3 regions of the Paenibacillus haidiansis genome follow, and region 2 is predicted to be linked to each of the others. Evidence: riboswitches for the same ligand, from Rfam matches in the RefSeq annotation. Region 2 holds a riboswitch; each other region holds the start of a gene.
What was found. A riboswitch is a leader RNA that binds a small molecule or an ion and turns the genes downstream of it on or off. The one in region 2 is predicted to bind cyclic di-AMP.

Region 1 (5,520 bases), on a different contig from region 2:
AATACCCGATTCCGAGCCGCTCCCCCATAAACCGCCGGCGCGCGGCGGCGGCGGGGTGGACGATCAGCCCGGCGGCGAGCAGGTCCTCCCACGAGATCAGCCCTGCTCCTGCATCCCCGCCCGACTCCGCTACGGCTTCGGTGCGGACGCGGGCGAGCGCCTCGCGGATCGCTTCCGGCGCAGCGTTCTCCACACCGATATCGCCCCGCTTGGTCGCGTCCTCCTCCCGCAGGAAGGCATGCTTGCATCCCGGTACCCGCTTCGCGACAATTTTGCGGATCCGCTCCCCGGCGTGGTCGGGGTCCGTAAATATGATCACCCCGCGGCGCTCCATCGCCAGCTCGATTTTGCGCAGCGTCGCCTCATTGATCGCCGATCCGCCGGTCTCGATGGTGTCGGCGTCCACCGCCCGTTTCACCGCGACGGTATCGTCGCGCCCTTCCACCACAATGACCTCTTTGATCATGATTCCCTCGTCCCTTTCCGAAATGTATCGCAAGAACAAACAAAAAGAAGAGGAATGATCCTCTTCTTATCCGTGTCTTATTCATCATCCTAATAGTATCTCATTCCCTGGGCAAAGTAAACGCCGCCGCTAGTTGAGCTCCGGTTTGGTCGGACCGATGACATACACCGTCCGGCCCTTTTTGCGCCCGAAGTTCTGCGCCGCTTTCAGGGAGTCATAGTAGACGTCCATCTTGTTGCCCTTGATCGCGCCGCCGGTATCCTCCGCTTTGCGGAAGCCGACGCCCTCGATATAAACCCACCAGCCCAAAGGAACGACGCTGCTGTCGACCGCGATCGTTCGACCTTCCGTCACCCTGGTGCCGGATGCCGTCCGCGTCCCGATGCCGTCTTCCTCGGAGGAATAGGCCGTAAGGGTCACGTTTTTAAGTATTTTTTTATATTTAAACGAGACGCCGCCTTTCGTGGTTAGCCCGCTGATATTTACCGAGTTCGAGCTACGGGAAATGCTGGCCGCCGCAACGGCCGCCGGTTTCGTTCCTACGGCGACGACTTTCGGCGAGGCCTTCTTGGCGACCTCTTTGCCGAGCCAGCGCTTGGATACGAATTTTCCGTCTTCATACACCTTTTCGATATTATGAATGACCAGCCCTTCGCTGCCCGGGGACAAAATCTTGGTCTTGCCCTTGAGCAGGGTGTCGTCCGAAGTCTTCACGACGGTAAAAGGCACCGCTTCTTGCGTCTGTACTTGTTGTTTGGTAACTCTGACGATCTTGATGTTCATGTTGGCCGTTACATAGCTGTCGAGCGCCGGGGTCACTTTGTCCTCTTTTCCCAAAGTCACGCCAAGCTCATCGATCGCATCTTGCACGCTATGTTGCGTTGTGAAACCGGTCTTCGTCGCTCCATCCACGCTCACCTTTACAGGAACCGCGCGCACGAGCGCAATTTTGTCCCCGTCTTCCGGAGAGCCGACCAGCGGATTTACCGCCGCATCCTCCGCGTTGATAACGAGAGACTGTTCTTCCAGCAATTGATTGACTAGCGATTGACGGGATTCGGTGCTTTCCTGCTGCCCGTCAACAACCAAATAGCTCTGTTTATTGTTTTGGCTGTATACCCAAATCAGGATGATGACAATTACCGCGATGGCCAAAATTCCGATAACGGAAATTTGACGTAAATGTTCTTGTTTCCATCGCAATGCGTAAGACATGCTGGATGAGCGTGATTCATGGGATTCCTGCTTACGGAAAATGCCCATTTCTTCCGTCCTCCTTCATAGTCCCGCCGTCTAGGTCGATTCATGTTGCGTATGACGTGACTACATTTCATATTTACGAAATGCGCCGAAAAGCCGCACTTCGCATCCTGCCCCAGTCTGCCCGGCATAGTCACCTCCTGTATACAACAGTATGATGACCCTATTACGTTTATTCAAAACAAAAGAAGCCTTAGAGAAAGAGTAAGAGGCTCTCTTTCGTGGCTTCCGAATGTCTTGGTGTAGTAGGATGCACGAGTTTGCCCTCTCTTAGTACGCTTACGGAGTTAGCTGTCGGGTTAGGACGCGAGAGACCCGCCCTTCCTCGGTTCATTCGCTCATGGCGCAACGACCTTGAATTCACCCCATTGACCCAAGTAAAGAAATCAAGTGCAGGTCAAGCCGGCTTATCCGGCCCGCTTGCAGTTGGTTCCCCCGTTCTCCACAAGTGGAGATTAAGCGAGACTGGTTCACGGAACATGTAATCGGAATCGTCAGGTTGGCTCATGAACGACTCCAAAAAGATTACTGAAAAGATTCTATCCTGTTTCGATGCAGGTTGTAAAGCGCGAATCAACCACGTTTATTTTAATAAATGGTTAAAAAAATGTAATAATCTGAGCTCTAATGATTAATATCCATTAATCTTTCGCGAATGCTCTTTTTTTCACCGCTTTTTCTCCCGAATTCAGCGAATCCCAAATCGTTCCAGGGCATTTCTGGTGGTTATTTCGGCGATTTCCTCTACCGAAACGCCTTTCAACTCGGCGGCCGCTTCGGCCACTAAACGGACATATCCGGTCTCGTTTCGTTTTCCACGAAATGGATGTGGAGTTAAGTACGGGGAATCGGTTTCGATCAGCAAACGGTCCATCGGCGTCTTGGCCAGAACTTCCTTCGGCTGTTTTGCATTTTTAAACGTAATCGGTCCGCCAAACGACAAATGAAATCCCAAATCCAGACACATTTTGGCAATTTCCCAGCTTCCCGAGTAGGAATGCATCACGCCGCCGATTTCATTTGCCTTCTCCTCCCGCAAAATACGGACGGTATCTTCGTGCGCGTCCCGGTTATGGATGCAGATCGGCATACCGAGCTCCCGTGCCAACCGGATTTGCTTGCGGAACACTTCATGCTGCACGTCTTTGGGCGACGTGTCCCAGTAATAATCCAGTCCGATTTCTCCGATGGCCACCACTTTTTCATGCTTGCACAATTGTGCGATCCAGTCCAAATCCTCATCCTTCATCGTAATCGCATCCTGCGGGTGCCATCCCACCGCCGCGTAAATGAAGTCGTGGGACTCGGCCAGCTTCATCGTCGTGGGGATCGTTTCGCGGTTAAATCCGATGTTGATCATCCGCGTCACTCCCTGCTCCAAAGCCCGCTGAATCGCCTCTTCCCGGTCGTCGTTGAACTGCGGCGCATCCATATGTGTATGCGTATCAAATAGCTCCATGGCTACTCCTCCTTGGTTAGCTGATCCTGGCTGTTCCCCTGCTCGAATATTTCGGCGATCTCCCGCGGCAGCCTACCGATAACGGTCATCAATTTATTGTCCGGAAAGTACAAATGAAATTTGCCCCGGTGCAAACCGCTGATCGAACGGACAATATCCGAAACTTCGGAAATTTCCCGCAAACGGTCCTGGCGGTCCAGCAGAAGAATCTGCTTGTCCCGCAATTCGCCGTCCGGACGAAACACATCATAAGGCAGATCAGTCGGAAAATCAATTTCCAGATCGTATTCGGGGTGAAGCCCCGCCTTACCGAAAGCTTGGCGGATGCCGTCGATCATTTCCAGGTCGAGCGATTCGACTTCTACATATTTATACAATTTCCGGTCCAAAAACCGGGTGCACAGATCGCTTAACAGTTCGTCGGGTTCATTCTTCCACTGCATAAACGCGGTTTGTACCAGCGCTTCATCAAGCAGCAGGTATTCCCGGACGGTCAAATCCCGGCCGAACAATCCCGGCAAGGGCTCGGGCAGAAAAGCGAAACGGTGTCCTTCGGCGTAAAGCTCTTTCGCCCGGCGGAAGATTTGCCGCAGAATGATCTCCGAGCTGCGGGTTACCGGGTGGAAATAAACCTGCCAGTACATTTGATACCTGGACATCAGATAGTCTTCCACCGCATGCATCCCCGATTCCTTGACGACGATCCGGCCCTGGAACGGCCGCAGCATCCGGAGGATCCGGTCCATGTCGATCGTACCGTAATTAACCCCGGTAAAATACGCGTCCCGCAGCAAATAATCCATACGGTCGGCATCCAGCGGACTCGATACGAGATTGACCACAATCGGATGCTCATAATCCTTCCGGATGACGGCGGCCACTTTCTTCGGGAAATCGTCCCCCATTTGCCGAAGTACAGCGCCAACTTCCGTATCGCCAAGCATGATTTTGCAAGTCCAATCTTCATGGTTCATATTGAACGCCTGCTCAATGGAATGAGAGAACGGGCCATGACCCAGATCGTGCAGCAAAGCGGCGCAAAGAGCCACCAATCTTTCCTCCTGCGGCCAATCCGGATAATTCGCCCGTTCAAATTGAGAAATAATTTGCCGGGTAATTTCATAAACCCCTAATGAATGCGAGAATCGGCTGTGCTCGGCTCCATGAAAAGTAAGATACGATGTGCCAAGCTGGCGAATCCGCCGCAGCCGCTGGAACTCGGAAGTATTGATGAGCGACCAAATGATTTCATCCTGCACATGCACATAATTGTGAACCGGGTCCTTGAATACTTTTTCTTCATGAAGACGATGCCGCATACCTAAAACTCCTTTCCTTATTAAAAAGATTTTGAAAAATAAAGAAGGATTATGACTGAACACGTAGGATAATGTCGAACTGTGTCGAATATTGTAAAAATAGCGTTTTCCAATGTGTCGAACCCCTAAAAACGGCGAGTTTTATGGATAATTCTAGTTAGATCATACCCTTTAAACATTTAAAATTAGAAATAACAATGAACTCTACCATAAATAGGTTGACTGTTTTGGCAATGGTTGGTATCATAAATATCATAAAAGATAGAAGTTTGTCGAATAATGACGCTTTTATATTATAGCGAGAGGAGCTATCATCGGTTATGATGAAATCAACAGGTATTGTAAGAAAAGTAGATGAACTGGGACGGGTAGTAATTCCGATTGAATTGCGCCGCACACTCGGCATCGGCGAGAAAGACGCACTCGAAATCTACGTTGACGGCGAACGGATCATGTTGAAGAAATACGAGCCTGCATGCATCTTCTGCGGCAACGCCGAGAACGTGACCTATTTCAAAGGCAAAATTGTTTGCCATGAATGTCTTACTGAGCTTCCTACCCCTGTGACAAATTAAGAAATATAGTATATAATAGTTTTATCGAAAACTGTTAATTCTAACCTTTTTCATATCTCCTTGGTGCCTTCCAGGCTTGAACCCGGCCTGCGGAGGCCCCTTTTTTTCCTTTTTTTGTATAATCTTCGGTATTCCCCGCTATTCCTTATCGTCCACGGCAATGATCTTGTAAATTTCCCGTTTGGATACGCCTCGATCGGCGGCCGCCTTTTTCATCGCTTCTTTACGCGCACACCCTTCCTGCATTTCGTAATGGCGAACATGCTCCTCGACGGATAAGGGCTGCCACCAGGCATCCTTCATTTCTTTCACCTCTTCCGGACGGGCACCGGCAACCACAAGGCAATATTCACCTAACGGCGGATGCTCTTCAAGCCACGCCAGACATTCGGACAGGCTCCCCCGGGCCATTTCTTCATACCGTTTCGTCAATTCGCGGGC
Region 2 (5,520 bases):
CTTATACCGTCGCCGCGACCGGGTTCCAAACCAAACCGGCCGTGCTCAAGGACGGCCGCAAGTCGGTTCAGTTTTATGCCGACGATGTCCATGATTTCGCCTGGTCGGCTTCTCCCGATTTCGTATATGCCGAGGAGCCATTCTCTTCGGCGGAGGTGCCCGGCGTCCGGATCAAGCTCTATCTCGATCCCAAGCATAAAGATTTGAAAGAGCGCTATTTCTATGCGGCGAAGGTGGCGATTTCGAATTTCAGCAAATGGTACGGCCGCTATCCGTATTCCACGCTCTCCGTGGTCGTCCCGCCCATCGGCGGCAACGGCGCCGGAGGCATGGAATATCCGACGCTGGTCACCGCCTTCGGCGCGGGTAGTGATTCCCCGGGGTACGATGAATTGGAACGGACGGTCATTCATGAGATTGGGCATCAATTTTTCTACGGCATGGTTGCCAGCAATGAATTCGAGGAGGCCTGGCTGGACGAAGCCTTCACTTCTTATGCCGAAGACAAGTTGATGGAGCAGGAATTCGGCATCGCGCCGAATCTGCCCCTTCAGGCCGCGCTGATCTCATCTCCGGCTTCGCTTACGCTGCCGGCCTGGAAATACGGCTCGTCGGACTCCTACGCCAAGAACGCTTATTATCGCGGCAAGCTCGTGCTGCTCGATATCGAGCGTCAGGTCGGCACGAAGACGATGAAACGGATTCTCTATAACTACAGTCAAAAGTACAGGTTCAAGCATCCGGCGACGGCCGATTTTCAGCGGGTTGTCGAGCAGACGACGGGACGAAGCTGGAAGGCCTATTTTAATCAATATGTATATGAGGGCAAAATGGCCGATTTCTCCGTCGACCGGATTACGGTCACGCCGGTTATCAAAGACGGGAGTACCGTCTACGAATCCACGGTGGAAATCAGCCGGCAGGGCGGGACGGCGCCCAAGGTGCCGCTACTGTTCAGCTTCAAGGATGGGCATACGGAAAGAAAGGTATGGAACGGGGCCGGCGACCGCGTACAACTGAAGCTCCAGTATAAAGAGCCGCTGGACTGGGTACAGGTCGATCCCGACTATTCGCTGGTATTGGAGAACAAGCACATCAACAACTACATCAAAGCCGAGGTCGAAGAACAAGACGGCACTCGCACCACCTTAAGCGTTGTGAAGCTGCTTGAAACTTTGCTCGGCGCCCTCGCGTGGTAGTAGAGCAAATCATGAGGTTCTCTGAAGCTCTTCATAGATGTATCACTCACAAAACTCTTAGGAGGGAAAATTATGACCTATATTCGGAATGGATGGGGGCATGTCAGGAGCCAGTTTCCCTCTGTGATCATCCTGTTCCTGTACCAGTTGCTGTGGGGACTGTTTCTGTACCGGCTGGTAAGCTCCGCGGTTAGCGACGTCCTGTCGCGGTACCCCGACCCGCCCCCGACGGAGATGAGCCGGATATTATATTTGCTTGAAGGACAGTTCGAGCTTAGACATAATCCGGCGGTATACCAATACATCTGGCTGCTGCTCGCGATGATCGCTCTGCGGCTGCTGTTGTCGCCGCTCATTCAAGCCGGCATCCTCTACGGCCTTAAGCCGTCCGAGGAGCGGGGCTCCGGCCTTCCTTTTTTCCGGGGAATGAAGGAATTTTGGAAGCCCGTCGTACTCTTTTATTTGTTGGAGCTTGCGCTGCTGGCACTGCCTTCCTTCTGGGTCCTCCCGCAGCTCCAGGCCTTGTTGCCCCGGTTGGCCGTACCCGGCAGCCGCCTTGCCCCCGTTCTGATCGGTTGCGGGATTTTGCTGGGCTGGATGGTTTACGCCTGGCTTGTCCGCCAACTGCTGTTGTTCGCCCAGTTCGGGTATCTGTTTAAGGCCGGACTCTGGACCTCACTGCTGCTCAGCTTAAGACATCTTCTGCCGGGCATCGCGATTTCACTCATTCTGGGCGCCACCGGAGCGGGACTGTTCCTCCTGTTCGGCACCGTCTCTTGGATTTGGACCGGACTCTTGGCCCTAATATTACAGCAATCCTATCCTTTTATCCGCAGTCTATGGCAAGTGTGGACGCTAACCTCTCAATACCAGCTATGGTATACCAAAACACAAAAAAGTTAAATTTTTTTCACTTTTATTTTTCCTTGTGCCACAAGGCCTCCGCGCTTTCCGGGGGTCTTTTTGTGCGTTTATCCCTCTCAATCTTGCTAATTAACCATTGCCAAAATATACTTGCCTTTGTTACAATAACAGCAGCACAATTTCAGTAACGATTTTGTTATTATTTTGTCATCATTGGCAGCGTATTATGCCGGGTGTCGAATTTGTAAGAATAAAACGTAAATTACAGCCGAATTCCCTTAACGGGGAACGGGGGAACCACTTTGGGTGAATTGATCTCGCAACGGAGGGATCATAGGGGACCTTCAACCGAATCCTTAAGCTAACCTCGTAGGCATTGGAAGGAGCATATTCTTGAAGAAACAGCTAACCGCAGCGGCAGTAAGCCTTGCAATTGTATTTTCCATCGGAACTGGTAGCGCTTTCGCGGATTCCAAATTGAACAGCGCCATCGAACCGGCTTTGGGTTCCGATTACAAATCGGGCGGAACGACGACTTCAGGCTTTGATTGTTCCGGATTTACGATGTACGTCTTCGCAAAGATCGGCATTGAATTGCCGCATCAATCGGCTTCCCAATACAAAATGGGAACCGAAGTGTCCAAGGATGAATTGATTGCCGGCGACCTGGTGTTCTTCAACACCTCAGGCAAAGGCATTTCCCACGTCGGCATCTACGTCGGCGACGGCGAGTTTGCTCATGCCTCCACCTCCAAGGGTGTAGTCATCAGCAAATTAAGCGAAAAGTATTACGTCGAACGCTATGTCGGCGCCAAGCGGATCATGAGCTCCGACAAATATGATGAAGTTACCAGTGAATCGTAAGGTAACATTTTTGAACGGATAAGCAAGGGCCCGTAGAGATTCTTTAACCAGGATCTCGCGGGTCTTTTTCATTTTATACGGGTGAGGATTAGGAACCCTTTCCTACTAAATAGTTGTGGTGACCGCTTAAAACAGTTCAAATTAACCTATTTAGCAAAAAAGGCCGCAATCGGCTTGCCAATACATGAAGAGGTTTGGTAAAATAACCAAAGTAAATGGTAACAACTTTGTAATTATTATTGTCGTATTTGTAATCATTTTGATCATGTCGTGTTTTTTCGGGTGCAATCAACAAGAACAGCCGAATTCCCGACACCCGGGAAACGGGGGAACCACTTTGGGTGAATTGATCCGTTATCCAAGGATCATAGGGAACCTTCAACCGAATCCTTAAGCTAACCTCGCAGGCCTTGGAAGGAGTTTTATATCTTGAGAAAGACGTTTGCTGCAGCAGCGACGAGTTTGGCCATCCTGTTCACGATGGGAACCGGAAGCGCTTTTGCCGACAGCACATTGGACACCGTAGTTAATTCCGTGATCGGCACGCCTTATAAATACGGAGGCGTCACTACCGCGGGCTTCGATTGTTCCGGATTTACCAGATACGTGTTCCAGAAATTCGGTGTCGACCTCGCCCGTGTATCCACAGCCCAGTACAAGCAGGGCACTCCGGTGGCCAAAAGCCAACTGAGAGAGGGCGACCTGGTATTCTTCAACACTTCCGGCAGCGGCATCTCCCATGTCGGCATTTATGTCGGCGACGGGAAATTCGCCCATGCCTCGTCTTCCAAAGGAATCAATATCGATAATTTGGACAACAGCTACTATAAGACGCGCTATGTAGGGGCAAAAAGAATTCTGAGCAATTGGGGCTATAGCACCTTTGCCGCCGAATCCTGATTACCCCTCAAAGCTGGAGACCCTACACCTTAAAACCCGTTGGACCGTGAGCGATTCTGGCCGGAATCGTCCGCGGTCTTTTTTTTTGCTGCCACTACCCATTTAACGAAGGACCGGTATCAAAGGTTACATGTAGATAAAGATTTATTTTTTTGCTGTCCGTGTTCCACCGCACTCCTACATCCAATCCTCGTTATATCCAAAATTTACCCCGTCCGGAGAAAAGCTAAACGGAAATTTCAGCAAACCCAAGAAATTTTTCTTCCCTTATCCTCTCGGGTTCGTGGGCTTCAAGCCTTTACAAGCAAAGAAATTACGTTTAGAGTGAGGTTAAAAAGAACTTGAGCCAGTCACATTGAATAGCCTATGCATTCCTATCGTTTAAGGAGGCGAAGACAGATGGAAAAAACAATCCCCCCATTCCGGATCGTCCCTATGGAAGAAAGCCACGGCGCGGATATCTGTACCTGGCATTACGATTCTCCGTATGATATTTATAGCTGGCTCCCTTGGGAACAAATGAAAGCGCTCGATGTCGAGTTCGGCAACCCTACCTTAAGAGCCCAGCAGTACGTTTCCTTGCTGAACGAACAGGGCGAACTTGCCGGATTTGCCCAGTACTTTCCCATGGAGGGGGTTACGCGCCTCGGTATTGGCATGCGGCCCGATTTATGCGGCCACGGCTTGGGGAAATCATTTGTGCTCACCATCGTGGAGGAGGCCAGACGGCGGAAACCGCAGGACGTGATCGATCTGGAGGTGCTGACCTGGAATACCCGGGCAATTCGGGCGTACCAAAAGGCCGGCTTCGTCATCACCGATCTGTACGAAAAAATGACGCCCGGCGGCATTTCCAAGCCTTTTTATTGCATGGTTTTTCGGGGTATCCCGACTGCTGCAGAATAACATTCTTCATCCGTCTATGAACAATCACACATTAAACTGCTGTTTTTTGCGTAAATTACAATAAATCATTACTTTTTTTGTCACAAACGCTATGATCGGCCAACATGTTCCGCTATAATGGAGGGGTAGCTTACATAGGAGGGACGATTGGAATGCAGAAGTGGATCATGAGCGGAATACTCGCCGTGGCATGCATCTTCGCAGTCGTGTTAATGTTTACATTGCCCGGCCGGGAACAGGTAGCCCAGGAAGAAAAGCCGCAAATGCCTGAAGTTACATTAAATGCAGAGCAAGCCGAAGCCACAGTCAAAGCGAATTGCATCGCCTGTCACGGGGATCAATTGCAGGGCGGGGCCGGTCCTAATCTGCAAAAAATCGGATCCGAACTGTCGTCCGATCAATTGTACAGCATCATCACCAAAGGCAAAGGGGGCGTCATGCCGTCCTTCAAGGATAAATTGAAGGAAGACGAGATCGCCAACGTGGCCTTGTATCTTTCGGAAAAGAAATAGCGATTGAAGCAAAACACGCCCGCCCGGTACCGATCGAATCGGTCCGGACGGGCGTATTTCCGTTTCTTCGGGAATTAACCGGCCGTGCGGTTTTTCTCGAAAGCCTCATTATATTGCTGCGCTTCCTTGATATCTACGGCCGTTATTCCACCTTCCTCCCAAGAGGTCAAGCGAAGCGTCACCGTTTTATGGTCAATGGTAATAAAAGGGTGGTGATTAAATGCTTCCGAAATAGCTGCCACCTCGTCGACGAACGCAATCCCTTTCATAAAGTT
Region 3 (5,520 bases), on a different contig from region 2:
CGACCGAAAATCAAGGAGCGGCCGATAACGGGGGCTCGAACGGCGGCGCCGGCAAAAAGCTGATTCTCGGCCTGAGCGCGGACTTCCCGCCTTATGAGTTCCGGGACAGCAAAGGCGAAATCGTCGGCTTCGACGTCGAAATCGCCAAAGAAATCGCCAAGGATTTGGGCGCGGAGCTGGAAATCAAGGATATGTTGTTCGACTCCTTGTTGAATGAACTGGAAAGCGGCCGCATCGATCTGGTCATTTCCGGACTGAGTCCGACTCCGGAACGGGCCGAGCAAGTGGACTTGTCCAAAATTTATTATAAAGCGGAGCAGGCGGTCGTAACCGTCACCGAGAATAAAGATAAGTATGCCACGATGGAATCGCTCGAAGGGGTGAAGATCGGCGTACAGAAGAGCTCGATTCAAGAGGATATCGCCAAAGAGATCGCCGGTGCCAAATTGACGTCGCTCGGCAAGATCTCCGATATTATCATGCAACTGCAGACGGGGCGCGTGGACGCGGCGATTATTGAAGGTCCCGTCGCCGAGTCGTTCGTCAAGAACGTGGACGGCATTACGATCACCGACGCCAAACCGGTAACGGAGGACGAAGGTTATGTCGTCGGCGTGAAGAAAGGCAACACGGAGTTGCTCGATCAGGTAAATACGACGCTTGACCGTCTGATTGAAGACGGGTCGATCGACAAGTTCGTCACCGAAGCAAGCGAACTCGCCGAGCAATAAGCAAGGAACCTGATTTAAGCGGAAAATAGCGAAGCCGATTCGCTATTTTCTGTTTTTTTGTCAAAGGTTTTGAGGTAAAATAGGAGGAATGATTGGTACATGGAGCTTTTTTCGATGTTTTGGGAGTACCGCGGCTACTTTTTGACTGGCGTGCAGTACACGCTGCTGCTGGCGGCGATCGGCGTGCTGTGCGGGTTTGTGCTCGGTCTTATCGTCGCGCTGCTGCGCATGACCCCATGGGCGATCGTGCGTTTTATCGGCCACGCCTGGGTGGAATTTTTGCGCGGAACGCCGATGCTGGTTCAGCTCTTAATTATTCACTACGGGTTTTCCACAGCGTTCGACATTAATTTTTCCGCTATCCAGTCCGGGGCGATTACGCTCTCGATCAACAGCTCGGCGTATCTGGCGGAAATTTTCCGCGCCGGCATTCAGGGCGTGGACCGGGGTCAAGGCGAAGCGGCACGTTCGTTGGGCATGACCCGCGGAATGTCCCTGCGGTTCATCATTATCCCGCAGGCGATCAAATCGGTGCTCCCGGCGATCGGGAACGAGTTCGTCACGATTATCAAAGAATCGTCGATCGTGTCCTTTATCGGCATCACGGAGCTGATGTTCCAATCCGGGGCCGTCGTCGGCATTACGTATGACGGAATGACGCCATACTTGATCGTTGCGGTAATCTACTTTATTTTGACATTTACATTGTCCCGTATTCTGGGTCTGTTCGAAAGGAAGTTGAAGGCCAGTGATCACCGTTAAAAATTTGCACAAAAAATTCGGACAATTGCATATTTTGAAAGGCATCGATCTGGAGATTTCCAAGGGTGAGGTCGTCGTAATCATCGGCCCGAGCGGCTCGGGGAAGAGTACGTTTCTGCGCTGCCTGAACTTGCTGGAGGAGCCGACGGAAGGGGAAGTTACCTTTGAAGGCGAATCCATCACCGACAAGCGCCACAATATCAATAAGACGCGCGAGAAGATGGGCATGGTGTTCCAGCAGTTCAACCTGTTTCCGCACAAATCCGTGATCGACAATATTACGATGGCTCCGATCCGCGTCAAAAAAATGGATAAGGCCAAAGCCGAAGCGATCGCAATGGATCTTTTGCAAACGGTGGGCCTGGCGGACAAGCGCGACGCCTACCCTTCGCAATTGTCCGGCGGACAGAAGCAGCGGATCGCCATTGCCCGTGCGCTCGCGATGGAGCCGCATGTCATGCTGTTTGACGAACCGACCTCGGCGCTTGACCCGGAAATGGTCGGCGAGGTGCTGGAGGTCATGAAGAGCCTGGCCGATAAAGGAATGACGATGGTGATCGTCACCCATGAAATGGGCTTCGCCCGCGAGGTGGGGGACCGGATTCTGTTCATGGACCAAGGCGTGATTATGGAGCAGGGCACCCCGCAGCAGGTGTTTAATTCTCCACAAAATCAACGCACTCAGGACTTCCTCAGCAAGGTGCTGTAACCACATCTTTATAAAGCCTGTAACCGCTCGGCGAATACGCCGGCGGTTTTTTTATTTTTACGAATTTGTAATCAATATCATAACCAAAAAATGCTGATATACCGCTGTTTTATAGATTTTGGCAACATTTGCATCATCTACTGGTTACAAAATTGTGATATATTGAATGAGCCAAAACCTGTCATAACAGGTGCGGGGGACGATTCTTTGAAACAGCCGCTTAACGGCCGGTTCGCCAAAGCGCTGCTTTCTTGGGGTGAAGCGCAGAATAAGAGCGCCGGGACTATTCCTTTGTTCCGAATCCGACAACTAACTCCGCAGGCGATATTAAAGGAGGAACTTATGAATAAGCATTTGAAATGGGCACGCGCCGTAAAGGCGGCAATCATCGCGATTGGTTTGGCAGGAGCGCTGCAGGCGGTTCCGGCGCATGCGGACTCGGTACATAAAGCGAAGGAGGGCGACACGTTTTACCTGCTCGCGAAGGAATACGGCGTGAATTTGGACAAGTTGATGAGCGCCAATCCGAGTATTAAGGCCAACAATATTTATGCCGGTTTGGATATCGTAATTCCGGGCGCCCAGTCGAACGCAATGGTAATGAAGGCTTCGGCAAGCCCGAGCAAAGCGGCGGAGATTTTGCCGACCTTTAAAGTGTCCTCGGTCGATAAAGTTGTGGAAGCCTGGGGCAAAACTTTTAATTATTCGAAAACGATCAATGTCAAAGCCACGGCTTATTCGTCCGCGGCCAGCGAAAACGGCGGATGGGGCCCGGTGGATTATTTCGGCAACCCGCTCAAGCTCGGTACGATTGCCGTAGACCCGAGCGTCATTCCGATGGGCACGAAGGTGCTGGTGACCGGTCATAGCCACGCCAATCTGCCGAAAAATGCGTTTGTCGCTACGGCAACCGACCAGGGCGGGGCGATTAAAGGCAACCGCATCGATATCTTCATTCCCGGAAGCCAGGCGACGGTTAATCAGTTCGGTTTCCAGGACGTTACTCTATACGTCATCAAATAAGGCATGTATAAGTCAAAAGCAGCTCCTCTTGAAGGAGCCGCTTTTTTGTTTACCTATATTTCGGGATGTTCAGCAGCTCCGGCACGGTTACGAAATGGTAGCCCTTGGCCCGCAGCGTATGAATGATTTCCGGCAGCGCCTCAATCGTTCCGGTGAGGTTGGAGCCTGTCCCGCCGCCCGCATGCTGCAAGACGATAGAACCGGGGCCGACCGTGCCTAGCACGTTCTGTACGACTTTTTCCTGGTCGAGTCCTTTCCAATCGAGGGAGTCGACGTTCCAATTGACGATCGTGTACCCATGTTGTTTGGCCCATCTCACCTGTTCTTCATTGATCTCGCCGTAGGGCGGGCGAATGAGCTTGGGCCGGTAGCCGGTAATACCTAAGATAATTTTCTCGGTTCGCAATATTTCGCTTTGAAACTGCTTCAAGGAGCGTTTTTTGAACACCGGGTGGCTGAAGGAATGATTGCCGATGATATGTCCCTCTGCATGGATTTTCCGGAGCAATTCCGGGTATTTCTTGGCCCTGTGGCCGACGACGAAGAAGGTCGCTTTTACTCCTTCTTTGCGCAGTACCTGCAAAACTTGCGGCGTAAAGCGAGGATCCGGAACGTCGTCAAATGTCAGGGCAACCTGCTTCACCCTTGGCCCCTGGAATTTGAAAGTCTCCGAATACTTCCGGCGCAGCTCTCCGAGGCCTAACGGTTTAGTCCCCGTTTCGACCGCGTCGGGGGAGCCTGGGTGTCCGGTCTTTTCGGGTAAGGGCGCGATGATGAGCCCGCTGCCAGCGGCTTGGGCGGTGTCTACACCAAATGCGCAAAAAAACAAAGCCGTGATCAGGCAAACGGCTCCGGCAATTCGGATCGTTTTTTTTCTTTGTCGGAACATGCGATTCTCTCCCTTCAGCCAAAACAATCTTATCTACTGGTATGTCCAAATAACAGCAAAACTATGAGTTGCATTAATCTGTGACATAAATCACAGACTTAAACTCTGAAAAATTGCATCTTTAGATGAAGTATGGAGCAAACCTAACGCGCCAGTTTGGTGGAGAGGAGAGAGAGCATTGTCAGAAGTATTGGCCAATGAGCAAATAGCTCCCGGGGTATTCCGGCTTTCCGTATCCGGCCGGTTCGCCGGAGAAATGGGGCAATTCTATATGCTGCGGTCATGGGACCGTTATCCGCTGCTGAGCAGACCGCTGAGCATTTTTAATGTAACGGAACAGTGTATCGAGTTTGTATATCTAGTAACCGGTGAAGGGACGACCATGTTTTCGCGTTTAAGAAAAGGGGATTCCATCGTTCTGGAAGGTCCGCTCGGTAACGGATTTGCCGAGCCGGAAGGGAAAACGGCATTTATCGGCGGGGGAATCGGGATTGCCCCGTTTTATTATGCCCTGAACCGGATTCCGGACGCGGACGTGTACTTGGGCTTCAGCAAGACGCCGTACCTGTTGGACGAGTTCCGCCGCAAAACGACGGGGGAAGTAGTCGTGAATGTCGGGGGATTGATTTTGGATCTGGTCGATTTCAACGCTTACGACACGATCTACGCTTGCGGTCCGCATAAAATGCTGGAGGCGGTGCAGCGCAAGCAGGCGGAATTGGAAACGAGGGCGAATGTCTACGTATCGCTGGAAAACCGGATGGCGTGCGGAATCGGAGCCTGTCTCGTGTGCAGCGTCAAATGCAAGGACGGCCGGAAAAAAGCTTGCGCCGACGGCCCCGTATTCCGAGCCGAGGAGGTGGTGTTCTCATGATCGACATGTCTTGTACGATCGCCGGGGTCACCTTCAAAAATCCGGTCGTCATGGCATCCGGCACCTTCGGTTTCGGCAAGGAGTACGGCGCTTACTACGATTTGAACAAGCTGGGCGGCATTTCGGGCAAGGGCTTGACGCTGGAGCCCAAGGAAGGCAATTCGGGGCTCAGGGTCTATGAGACGCCTTCCGGCCTATTGAACAGCGTCGGCTTGGAAAATCCGGGCATACCGGCCTTTCTGCGGGACGAATGTCCGCGTTGGGAGCGGCTGGATCTGGCCCGGATCGTCAATCTGGGCGGCAACACGCTGCAGGATTATGTGGACGGCGCGATATTAATCGAGCGGGATGCCGCCGAAAGGAAGAAGAAAGGCAATACCGCGGTCGACATGATTGAGCTCAACATCTCCTGTCCGAATGTGAAAGCCGGGGGGATGGCGTACGGGATCAAGACGGAAACCGCCCGGGAAGTCGTAAGGGAGATCCGCGCGGCGACCACGCTGCCGCTCATTGTCAAGCTGTCGCCGAATGC

Region 1: linked by a shared signal. The riboswitch ahead of V3851_RS23440 (G5 domain-containing protein) and the one ahead of V3851_RS24595 (C40 family peptidase) in region 2 are both predicted to bind cyclic di-AMP.
Region 3: linked by a shared signal. The riboswitch ahead of V3851_RS15390 (3D domain-containing protein) and the one ahead of V3851_RS24595 (C40 family peptidase) in region 2 are both predicted to bind cyclic di-AMP.

The regions. Positions count from the first base shown of each region.
Region 1 covers NZ_JAZHPZ010000018.1:65,466-70,985, forward strand. The annotation lists gene rnmV (ribonuclease M5) at 1-466, opposite strand, end outside; gene V3851_RS23440 (G5 domain-containing protein) at 596-1,729, opposite strand; cyclic di-AMP (ydaO/yuaA leader) riboswitch at 1,987-2,198, opposite strand; gene V3851_RS23445 (TatD family hydrolase) at 2,415-3,185, opposite strand; gene V3851_RS23450 (HD domain-containing protein) at 3,188-4,504, opposite strand; gene V3851_RS23455 (AbrB/MazE/SpoVT family DNA-binding domain-containing protein) at 4,825-5,079, shown strand; gene rsmI (16S rRNA (cytidine(1402)-2'-O)-methyltransferase) at 5,218-5,520, opposite strand, start outside.
Region 2 covers NZ_JAZHPZ010000021.1:17,339-22,858, reverse strand. The annotation lists gene V3851_RS24605 (M1 family metallopeptidase) at 1-1,199, shown strand, start outside; gene V3851_RS24600 (hypothetical protein) at 1,272-2,102, shown strand; cyclic di-AMP (ydaO/yuaA leader) riboswitch at 2,320-2,454, shown strand; gene V3851_RS24595 (C40 family peptidase) at 2,457-2,927, shown strand; cyclic di-AMP (ydaO/yuaA leader) riboswitch at 3,217-3,352, shown strand; gene V3851_RS24590 (C40 family peptidase) at 3,357-3,827, shown strand; gene V3851_RS24585 (GNAT family N-acetyltransferase) at 4,227-4,733, shown strand; gene V3851_RS24580 (c-type cytochrome) at 4,886-5,245, shown strand; gene V3851_RS24575 (4a-hydroxytetrahydrobiopterin dehydratase) at 5,320-5,520, opposite strand, start outside.
Region 3 covers NZ_JAZHPZ010000007.1:70,503-76,022, reverse strand. The annotation lists gene V3851_RS15405 (transporter substrate-binding domain-containing protein) at 1-731, shown strand, start outside; gene V3851_RS15400 (amino acid ABC transporter permease) at 831-1,493, shown strand; gene V3851_RS15395 (amino acid ABC transporter ATP-binding protein) at 1,480-2,202, shown strand; cyclic di-AMP (ydaO/yuaA leader) riboswitch at 2,362-2,541, shown strand; gene V3851_RS15390 (3D domain-containing protein) at 2,545-3,225, shown strand; gene V3851_RS15385 (polysaccharide deacetylase family protein) at 3,275-4,114, opposite strand; gene V3851_RS15380 (dihydroorotate dehydrogenase electron transfer subunit) at 4,293-4,988, shown strand; gene V3851_RS15375 (dihydroorotate dehydrogenase) at 4,985-5,520, shown strand, end outside.